DNA from 2 places in the Streptomyces sparsogenes subsp. cuspidosporus genome. Region 2 is predicted to be linked to the other one. Evidence: riboswitches for the same ligand, from Rfam matches in the RefSeq annotation. Region 2 holds a riboswitch; the other holds the start of a gene.
The links. A riboswitch is a leader RNA that binds a small molecule or an ion and turns the genes downstream of it on or off. The one in region 2 is predicted to bind cobalamin.

Region 1 (4,205 bases), on a different contig from region 2:
CCGGGCGGCCCTCCGCCGCCCGCCGCGCGACCGCCTCGGCCAGCCCCCGCGTCCGCAGCCACTCCAGCGCCCGTACCGTCCCACGGGTGCCGGGCAGCACGACCAGGTCGGCGTCGGCCAGCTCCTCCGGGCGGTCCACGAACCGCACGACCACGCCGGGCTCGGCGGCCAGCGCGTCCACGTCCGTGAAGTTCGACATGAGCGGCACGGCGGCGACCGCCACCCGCAGGATGTCCGCGCCGTGCGGCGGCGCGACCACGCTCTCGCGCACCGCCCCGCGCAGCGACACCCGCAGTCCGTCCTCCTCGTCGATGCCGAGGCCGTGGGCGTACGGCAGCACGCCGAGGGTCGGGCGGCCGGTCAGGCCGCGCAGCATCTCCAGGCCCGGTTCGAGCAGGGTCACGTCGCCGCGGAACTTGTTCACCAGATAGCCCGCGACGAGCCGTTGGTCGGCCTCCGACAACAGCGCGGTCGTGCCGAAGAACGACGCGAAGACGCCGCCGCGGTCGATGTCCCCGACCACGACGACCGGCAGCCGGGCCGCCCGGGCCAGGCCCAGGTTGACGATGTCGGTGCGGCGCAGGTTGATCTCCGCGGGGCTTCCGGCGCCCTCGCAGATCACCGCGTCATGGGTGCGCCGCAGTTCGGCCAGGCACTCGGTGACGGTTCCGAGCAGCGCCTCCCGGCGCCCCGCGTGCAGCTTTTCCCCGGGGGACGCCCCCCCAGACCCCCCGAAGTATCCACGCGCGCTCAGCTCGCCCACCGGCTTGCCCAGCAGCACCACCTGGCTGCTGCGGTCGCTGCCCGGCTTGAGCAGCACGGGGTTCATCAGCGCGCTCGGCTCGACGCGGGCGGCCGCGGCCTGCATCGCCTGGGCGCGGCCGATCTCCGCCCCCTCGCGGGTGACGAAGGAGTTGAGCGACATGTTCTGCGCCTTGAAGGGCGCGACCTTGACGCCCTTACGGCTGAGCCACCGGCAGATCCCGGCCGTGACCACGCTCTTGCCCGCGTCCGAGGTCGTGCCCGCGACGAGCAGCCCGCCGCCCGGCCCGCTCCCGCCGCCCGTGCCATCCGTCCCGCTCATCCTCGATCCCTCCCCGCGGCCGAGGGCCGCGCCGTCGCCTGGCCGTACGCGCCGCCCGCGGCCCCGGGAGCCCCCAAGGACCGTGCCCGGTGAGCGAGCGCGCCATGTGGGGCGCGGGCGGCGCGTACGGGCACGCCGGGCCGCGCGGCCGTGAAGAGCCCCGTACGCGCGGCCGGGAAGAGCCCCGTACGGGCGGGCCGCAGCGCGCCGACGGCCAGCCGGGCCGCGACGGACACGCCGAGCGCCAGCGCTCCGACGCGCCGCGACAGCCGGACCGCGCGCTCGATGTCGACCGCTTCCACCGGCCGCCCGCCGGAGTTGAGCACCGGCCGGTGCTCGACGCGCCCGCCGTAGGCCAGGGTGCCACCGAGCCGTACGCCGAGCGCGCCCGCGAACGAGGCCTCCACCGGGCCCGCGTTGGGGCTCGGGTGGCGGTGGCCGTCCCGCCGCCAGGCGCGCCGGGCGCCGCGCGGATCCGGCCCGGCCAGGGCGGCGAGCACGGCGGTGAGCCGTGCGCCGGGCCAGCCGGCGAGGTCGTCGAGCCGGGCCGAGGCCCATCCGAAGCGCCGGTAGCGCGGCGACCGGTGACCCACCATCGCGTCCAGGGTGTTGACGGCACGGAAGCCCACCAGACCCGGCACCCCGGCCACGGCGCCCCACACCAGCGCGCCCACGACGGCGTCCGAGGTGTTCTCGGCGACCGATTCGACGACCGCGCGCGCGATCTGTTGCTCGTCGAGCGCCTGCGGGTCGCGCCCGCACAGGTGCGGCAGCCGCCGCCGGGCGGCGTCCAGGTCCCCGGCGGCCAGCGCGCCGCCGACGGCCCGCGCCTCCCGGCCCAGCGTGGTGCCGCCGAGCACGGCCCAGGTGGCGGCGGCGGTCAGCGCGGTGTGCGCGGCACGTGAGGGGCCAAGGGCGCGTACGACACGCGCCGTCAGGGCGGCACCCGCGGCCGCGCCGCCCGCGCACAGCGCGGTGTACAGGGCCCCGGCTCCGCGGTGGTCGCGCCACAGCAGCCGCTCGGCGGCCAGCGCGGCGGTCCCGAACGCGGCCACGGGGTGGCCGCGGCGCGGATCGCCCGTGGCGAGGTCGCCGAGGAAGCCGAGGGCGGCGCCGCACGCGTACGAGGCGTGGTCGGCACGCATCCTCAGCCCGCCGTCCCGCCCTGCCGCGTCCGGTCGTGGGGGAGGGGGAGGGGCCTCGTGGGAGGCGGCGGCATGGCGGTGCCGGGCATGGCGGTATGTCCTCACTCAGGGTCCGCGCCCTGGTTCGACGTGACCGGCGGTGAGAGTCTCCTGGCTCCCGGATCCGCGGTTCTCCCGGTCTTCCAGCCTCCGCGCGGGCGGCCGTGACTCGTAGGGCGATGGGAGAGCGCTCCCCGGTGACAGTGGCGGGACCGCGCCGGATTCTCACCGGCTTCCTCTCCTGCCGCCGTTTGGCTCCGGAAGTCCACCATGGGCCGCGAATGGCCGTCAACTCGCGAATGCCCCACCCTGCGTGAGTGTGCCGAGGCCCACACACCCCCCGACGCGACACCCCTTCCACGCCACGGCCGCCGGGCCGGACCACGCCGTGCGGCGCGGCCCGGCCCGGCGGCCGGTGGTGCTTCTCCGGATCAGGCCAGGGTCAGGTCAGGATCAGTCATCGATCAGACCGGTGTCAGGCGGGGATCAGGCCACGATCAGATTGATGCCGTACGCCACGGCCGCCGCGCACAGCGCGAAGCAGGCGTACGCGCCGAGACGCGCGGGCCCGAGGGCCGCGCCCGCCGTGGCCGAGGCGCCGGGGGTGGCGGAGGTGGCGCCCGGGCCCGCCTCCGCCGGCTGGGCCTTGCGGGAGGTGCCGAGGATGCCGAGGGTGAAGACGCCCACGAAGCCGACGGTCACCGCGAGACTGACGCCGAAGACCTGGCCGAGGGCCGCCCAGTCGATGCTCATCGCGTTACTTCCTTAGCTGGTACTGCCGGTGGCCGCGGACGCGCCTGCCGGGGTGGCGGAGGGGGTGGAGGAGACGGCGGCCACCGGCCCGGCGGGCGGCGGGGCCACGGCCTGGATGGCGGCCGTGACGACGCCCACCGGCTCGGCCGGCACGGTCTCGACCTCGTTGACGTTGGTGTGGTCCACGGGCTTGCGGCGCGAGGCCGCCCAGATCGCCGCGCAGGCGGCGACCGCGATCACGGCGACGGCGGTGACGCCCCAGTCGCCCTGGTCCGCGAGGAGCGCCGCGCCGCCCGCGACGAGACCGGCGGCGGGCAGCGTGAGCACCCAGGCGAGGACCATGCGGCCCGCGGTCGACCAGCGCACCACCCCGCCCTTGCGGCCGAGGCCCGCGCCCATCACGGAGCCGGAGCAGACCTGGGTGGTGGAGAGCGCGAAGCCGATGTGGGAGGAGGCGAGGATGACGGTCGCGGCGCCGGTCTGGGCGGCGAAGCCCTGCGGCGGCTGGATGTCGGTGATGCCCTTGCCCATGGTGCGGATGATCCGCCAGCCGCCCAGGTACGTGCCGAGGGCGATGGCCAGACCCGCGGAGACGATGACCCACAGCGGCGGGTCGGAGTCGGGGGCGATCGCGCCGCCGGTGATCAGTGCCAGGGTGATCACACCCATGGTCTTCTGGGCGTCATTGGTGCCGTGGGCGAGGGAGACCAGCGCGGCCGAGGCGATCTGCCCGGCGCGGTAGCCCTTCGCGGTCTCCTGGTCGTCGCGGCCGCGCGCCAGCCGGTAGGTGAGCCGGGTGGCGACCATCGCCGCGACACCGGCCACGATCGGCGCGGCCACGGCCGGGATCAGGACCTTCATGACGATCTTGTCGCTGTTGACCCCGTCCATGCCGACGGAGACCAGGGTGGCGCCGATGAGGCCGCCGAAGAGGGCGTGCGAGGAGCTGGAGGGCAGTCCGGCCAGCCAGGTCAGCAGATTCCAGAGGATGGCTCCGACCAGACCCGCGAAGATCACTTCGGGGCGGATCCCGGAGCCCTCGTCGATGATCCCCCCGGAGATCGTCTTGGCGACCTCCACCGAGAGGAACGCGCCGACGAGATTGAGGACCGCCGACATCGCCACGGCCGTCCGGGGACCGAGCGCTCCCGTGGAGATGGTGGTGGCCATGGCGTTGGCCGTGT
Region 2 (4,205 bases):
GAGACCTCGATGTCCGTGCTGCTGCCCCCGGCCCAGGAGCAGCGCTACATGGTGCTCGGCGGCGGGGGCGTCGGCGAGGACCCCGAGTCCACCGCGAAGACCCGCGTCGTGGACCTGCACGAGGACCGGCCGCGCTTCCGCGACGGGCCGAAGCTGTACGCGAAGGTCCGCTACCCCAGCAGCGTCATCCTCCCCGACGACACCGTCCTGACCACCAACGGCTCGGGCGACTACCGGGGGCGCGGCGGCAGCAATGTGCTGCTGGCGGAGATCTACGACCCCAGGACCAACACCTCGCGCGGCGTGGCCGACCCGCTGGTGGGCCGCAACTACCACTCCGGGGCACTGCTGCTGCCCGACGGCCGGGTGATGACCTTCGGCTCCGACTCGCTGTTCAGCGACGACGCCAACACCAAGCCGGGCAGGTTCCAGCAGCAGATCGACCTGTACACCCCGCCGTACCTGTTCCGCGGCGCACGGCCCGCGCTGGCCGACGGCGCTCCCCGGACCCTCAGGCGCGGGGCGACGGCCACCTACCGGGCCCACAACGCCTCGGCGATCCAGCGGGTGCGGCTGATCCGCCCCGGCTCCTTCACGCATGTGACCAATGTCGAGCAGCGGTCCATCGCGGTGGACTTCATCACCAGCGGGGACAGCGTCGGCGTCAGGATCCCGGACGACCCGTCGCTGGTCCCGCCGGGGTGGTACATGCTCACGGTGGTGGACGACGAGGGGATCCCCTCCAAGGCGGTCTGGGTGAAGGTGCCCGCCTCCCGGGGCGCCGCCAAGCACTGACCGCGGCAGCCGGACACCCCGACAGCCCGGCTGTCGGGGTCATGCGGCGCTAGGGCCCGTCTTCAAAGGGGGCGTCCGGCCGCGAGCGGCGTCTGGTGCAGGGGGCACCTCCCAGCGGTAGCTGGGGGAGCATCGCAAGGCGGAGGATCGCCCTCGTACTGGGCGCTGCGGTCAATATGCCGCTACCGCGGCGTGGCGGGCGACTCCGACAACACAGCGAGGTGCCGCCCGCCGCGGCAGCGGCTGATGTCACTGCGGCGTCGTGAGCAGGGCGCCCCCTTTGAAGACGGGCCCTAGGTGGCGTTACGGGCGAGGTCGAGCGCGTACCGCGGCCACCACCGGCCGGCCTGGGGGCCGCCCTTGCAGGTGCCGTCCGACTCGCCCGGACGCTTGATCCACAGGTAGGCCGCGACCGCCGGATCGCCCGTGCGGACCGTCGGCGTCTCGCCCAGCGCCCGCCCCTTGGGGTTGCACCAGGCCTCCGGGTCCTCCTTGCCGGGCACCGGGCCCTTGCCGTTGCGGCTGGTGTCGATCACGAAGGGCTTGCCGCCGACCAGGGCGGAGAGCTTCTTGCCGTAGACCTTGTTGTCCCCGGTGGTCTGGTAGTTGGCGATGTTGAGCGCGAAGCCGTCGGCCTTCTTCAGCCCCGCGCGCCTGAGCGGCTCGGCCATCCGGCGCGGGTCCTTGATCCAGTGCGGATTCCCCGCGTCCAGGTAGACCTTGGTGCGGGGCAGGCCCTTGAGCTTGTCCACGGCCCCGGTCAGCAAGTCGTACCGCTCCTCGAGGAACCGCTTGGGCGTGCAGCCATCCACCGCGTGCGGCAGCGCGTCGGGCTCCAGGATCACCGTGGTGGCCCGGTCGCCGATGCCCCTGACCGCCTTGTCCAGCCAGGCGCGGTACGCGTCGCCGTCGGCGGCGCCGCCCTTGGAGTACTGCCCGCAGTCGCGGTGCGGGATGTTGTAGAAGACCAGCAGCGCGTCCCGCTCCTCCGCGGCGGCGGCCTCGGTGAACCCGCGCGCCTGGCCCTCCGGGTCGTCCACGCCCAGCCACTCGGCGACCGGCTGCTCGGCGATCCGCTGTATCAGCCGCGCCTCCTCGTCGTCCCCCTTCCTGCGGTACGCGGCGACCTGCCGGGCGGCGCTGCCGTCCGGGTTGACCCAGTACGGCATGACATTCCGGGGCCGCTGAGCGGGCCTGGCGGCGGCGATCGCCTCCTCCTCGCGGTCGGAGGACGACGAGCCGAAGCAGCCGGAGAGCGCCAGAAGCGACAGCAGCGCCCCCACCACGGCCCCGCCCCGGGCCGCCCCGCCGCGCACGGCCTCGCGCCGGCGGCCGGTGTGACTCCCGTACATCCACTCCCCCTTGGGTGCACGCTCCGGGGGCTCACCCCTCAAGCCCCGGGTAGGACAAGACCGGTCGAAACCCTCAAGACCGATGGAAACCATGCTTACACACCAGACCGACCCCGGTGCGGTTGTCCACAGCCCTTCGCGGGATTTCGCCCGGTTGACAGGCACTCATCCGACTGGGACTCTCCGATGCGACAAGTCCACATATCGAGGCGACGGCACACAGGAACCCGGTGCGACTCCGGGACGGTCCCGCCACTGTGACCGGAAGTCAGCGCGCGCGGGCGCGCCGCGCTTCCGGGAGTCAGGAACTGGCCCGTCGTCCTCCTTCCTGCGAGGGGCGTGGAAACCCCACAAGGAGGCAAGAGCGGATGTCCCTGCACACTGCGCGGCACACCGACCCCGCGGCCGTCTCGGCCGCCACCGTCCGCACCCGCGACTGGCTGATCGCGGCGGGCGCGGTCGTCCTGGCGCTCATCGCGCTGTACGCGGTCTTCATCGACAACGGCTCGCTGATCTCGGCGACCGGCGACTACCTGCACGAGTTCTCGCACGACGGCCGGCACCTCTTCGGTGCCCCCTGCCACTGACCGGGTCCGGCACCATGGCAGACGGCCACGTCCCCGTACTTCCCCTGCTCCGGCGCGGACTGGCGGCGGGCGGCCTCGCGGGCCTCGCCGCCGGGCTGTTCTCCCTGCTGCTGGCCGAGCCCCTGATGGACCGTGCCATCCGGCTGGAGGAGAAACGCCAGGAGGGCGAGCACTCGCACGCCGCCGCGGCCGCGGCGGTCAAGCACCACGAGGAGCTGTTCTCCCGCGGCACCCAGCACTTCGGTCTCGTCGTCACCACGGTGGTCGTCGGGCTGGCGCTCGGCGTCTTCTTCGCGGTCGCGCACGCGCTCGTCCACCGCCGCTCCGACGCCTCCGCCCGGCCCTGGCCCCGCGCGATCGCGCTCGCCGCGGCGGGCTTCGCCGGGCTCTCACTGCTGCCGGGCCTGCGCTATCCGGCCAACCCCCCGGGGGTCGGCGACGCGGGCACGGTCGGCGACCGCCAGCTGATGTGGGTCGCCGCGGTGGTGATCGGCGCCCTCGGCATGGTGCTCGCCTGGCAGGTGCACACCCGGCTGACGGCGGCGGGCCGCGCCCCCGCCGTCTGCCAGACGGCGGTCGCCGGGACCCTCGTCGCGGTGCTCCTCGCCCTGTTCGCCCTTCCCGACAACCCCGACCCGGTGCCCGTCGAGGGCACGCTGCTGTGGGACTTCCGGATGCTCTCGCTCGCCTCCCACGCCGTGCTGTGGGCGGCCCTGGGCGCCACGTTCGGCGCGCTCGGCCTGCGCGCGCTGCGCGAGCGCCGGGCGGCGGGGCACCGGCCGGACCCGGTCCCCAGCGCCGTGTGATCCCCCGGCCCTGAGGCGGGGTGGGCACGGCTCACCCCGCCTCAGGGCCCGGCCCGGTCAGATGCGCGGGGGAATGCGCGGGGAATGCGCGGGGGTCAGATGCGCCGGCTCCCGGTCAGATACGCCGACACGACCACCCGCGCGCCGCGCGGCCCGCCGCCCGCGACCAGCCGCAGCTCCGCCCGCCCCCGGGCCCGCGCCCCGTACACCCGCCGGGCGTCGAGACGCTCGGCGGTCACCAGCGCGACGTCCTCGACGGTGAACTCGGCGACCGTCCCGTCCGCCCGGAACACCCGCACCGCGTCCCCCCGCCTGACCCCGCCGAGGCGGCGAAGGACCCCGCCGTCGGCGGGCCCGACCAGCACCGACGCCCCCGAGGCACCCGGCCGCGCCCCGGCGCAGTGCCAGCCCCCGACCCCGTAGCGGCCCCTCTCCGCACCCGCGACCACCGGGGCCGCGAGCCCCACCGACTCGACGACCACGCCCCGCGGCCGCGCGGAGGGCAGGGCGGGCAGGGGGCGGTGGGCGCGCGGCAGCGGATGCGTCGGGGGGCGCCCCGCCGCCGCCACGTCCCCCGTCATCGGCACCGCGCCGCCCAGTCCCTCCACGGCGTCGTGGCCCCACACCCACAGCCCGAGCAGCAGCGCCGCCCAGATCACCCCGGC

Region 1: linked by a shared signal. The riboswitch ahead of ABFY07_RS36860 (cobalamin biosynthesis protein) and the one ahead of ABFY07_RS35030 (CbtB domain-containing protein) in region 2 are both predicted to bind cobalamin.

What each region holds. Positions count from the first base shown of each region.
Region 1 covers NZ_BAAASD010000051.1:1,999-6,203, forward strand. Annotated here, with positions in the region: gene ABFY07_RS36855 (cobyric acid synthase) at 1-1,084, opposite strand, end outside; partial or broken gene ABFY07_RS36860 (cobalamin biosynthesis protein) at 1,270-2,229, opposite strand; cobalamin riboswitch at 2,354-2,553, opposite strand; gene ABFY07_RS36865 (hypothetical protein) at 2,755-3,021, opposite strand; gene ABFY07_RS36870 (inorganic phosphate transporter) at 3,034-4,205, opposite strand, start outside.
Region 2 covers NZ_BAAASD010000044.1:41,127-45,331, reverse strand. Annotated here, with positions in the region: gene glxA (radical copper oxidase GlxA) at 1-795, shown strand, start outside; gene ABFY07_RS35035 (glycoside hydrolase family 6 protein) at 1,089-2,147, opposite strand; cobalamin riboswitch at 2,324-2,478, shown strand; gene ABFY07_RS35030 (CbtB domain-containing protein) at 2,516-2,734, shown strand; gene ABFY07_RS35025 (CbtA family protein) at 2,749-3,540, shown strand; gene ABFY07_RS35020 (sortase domain-containing protein) at 3,636-4,205, opposite strand, start outside.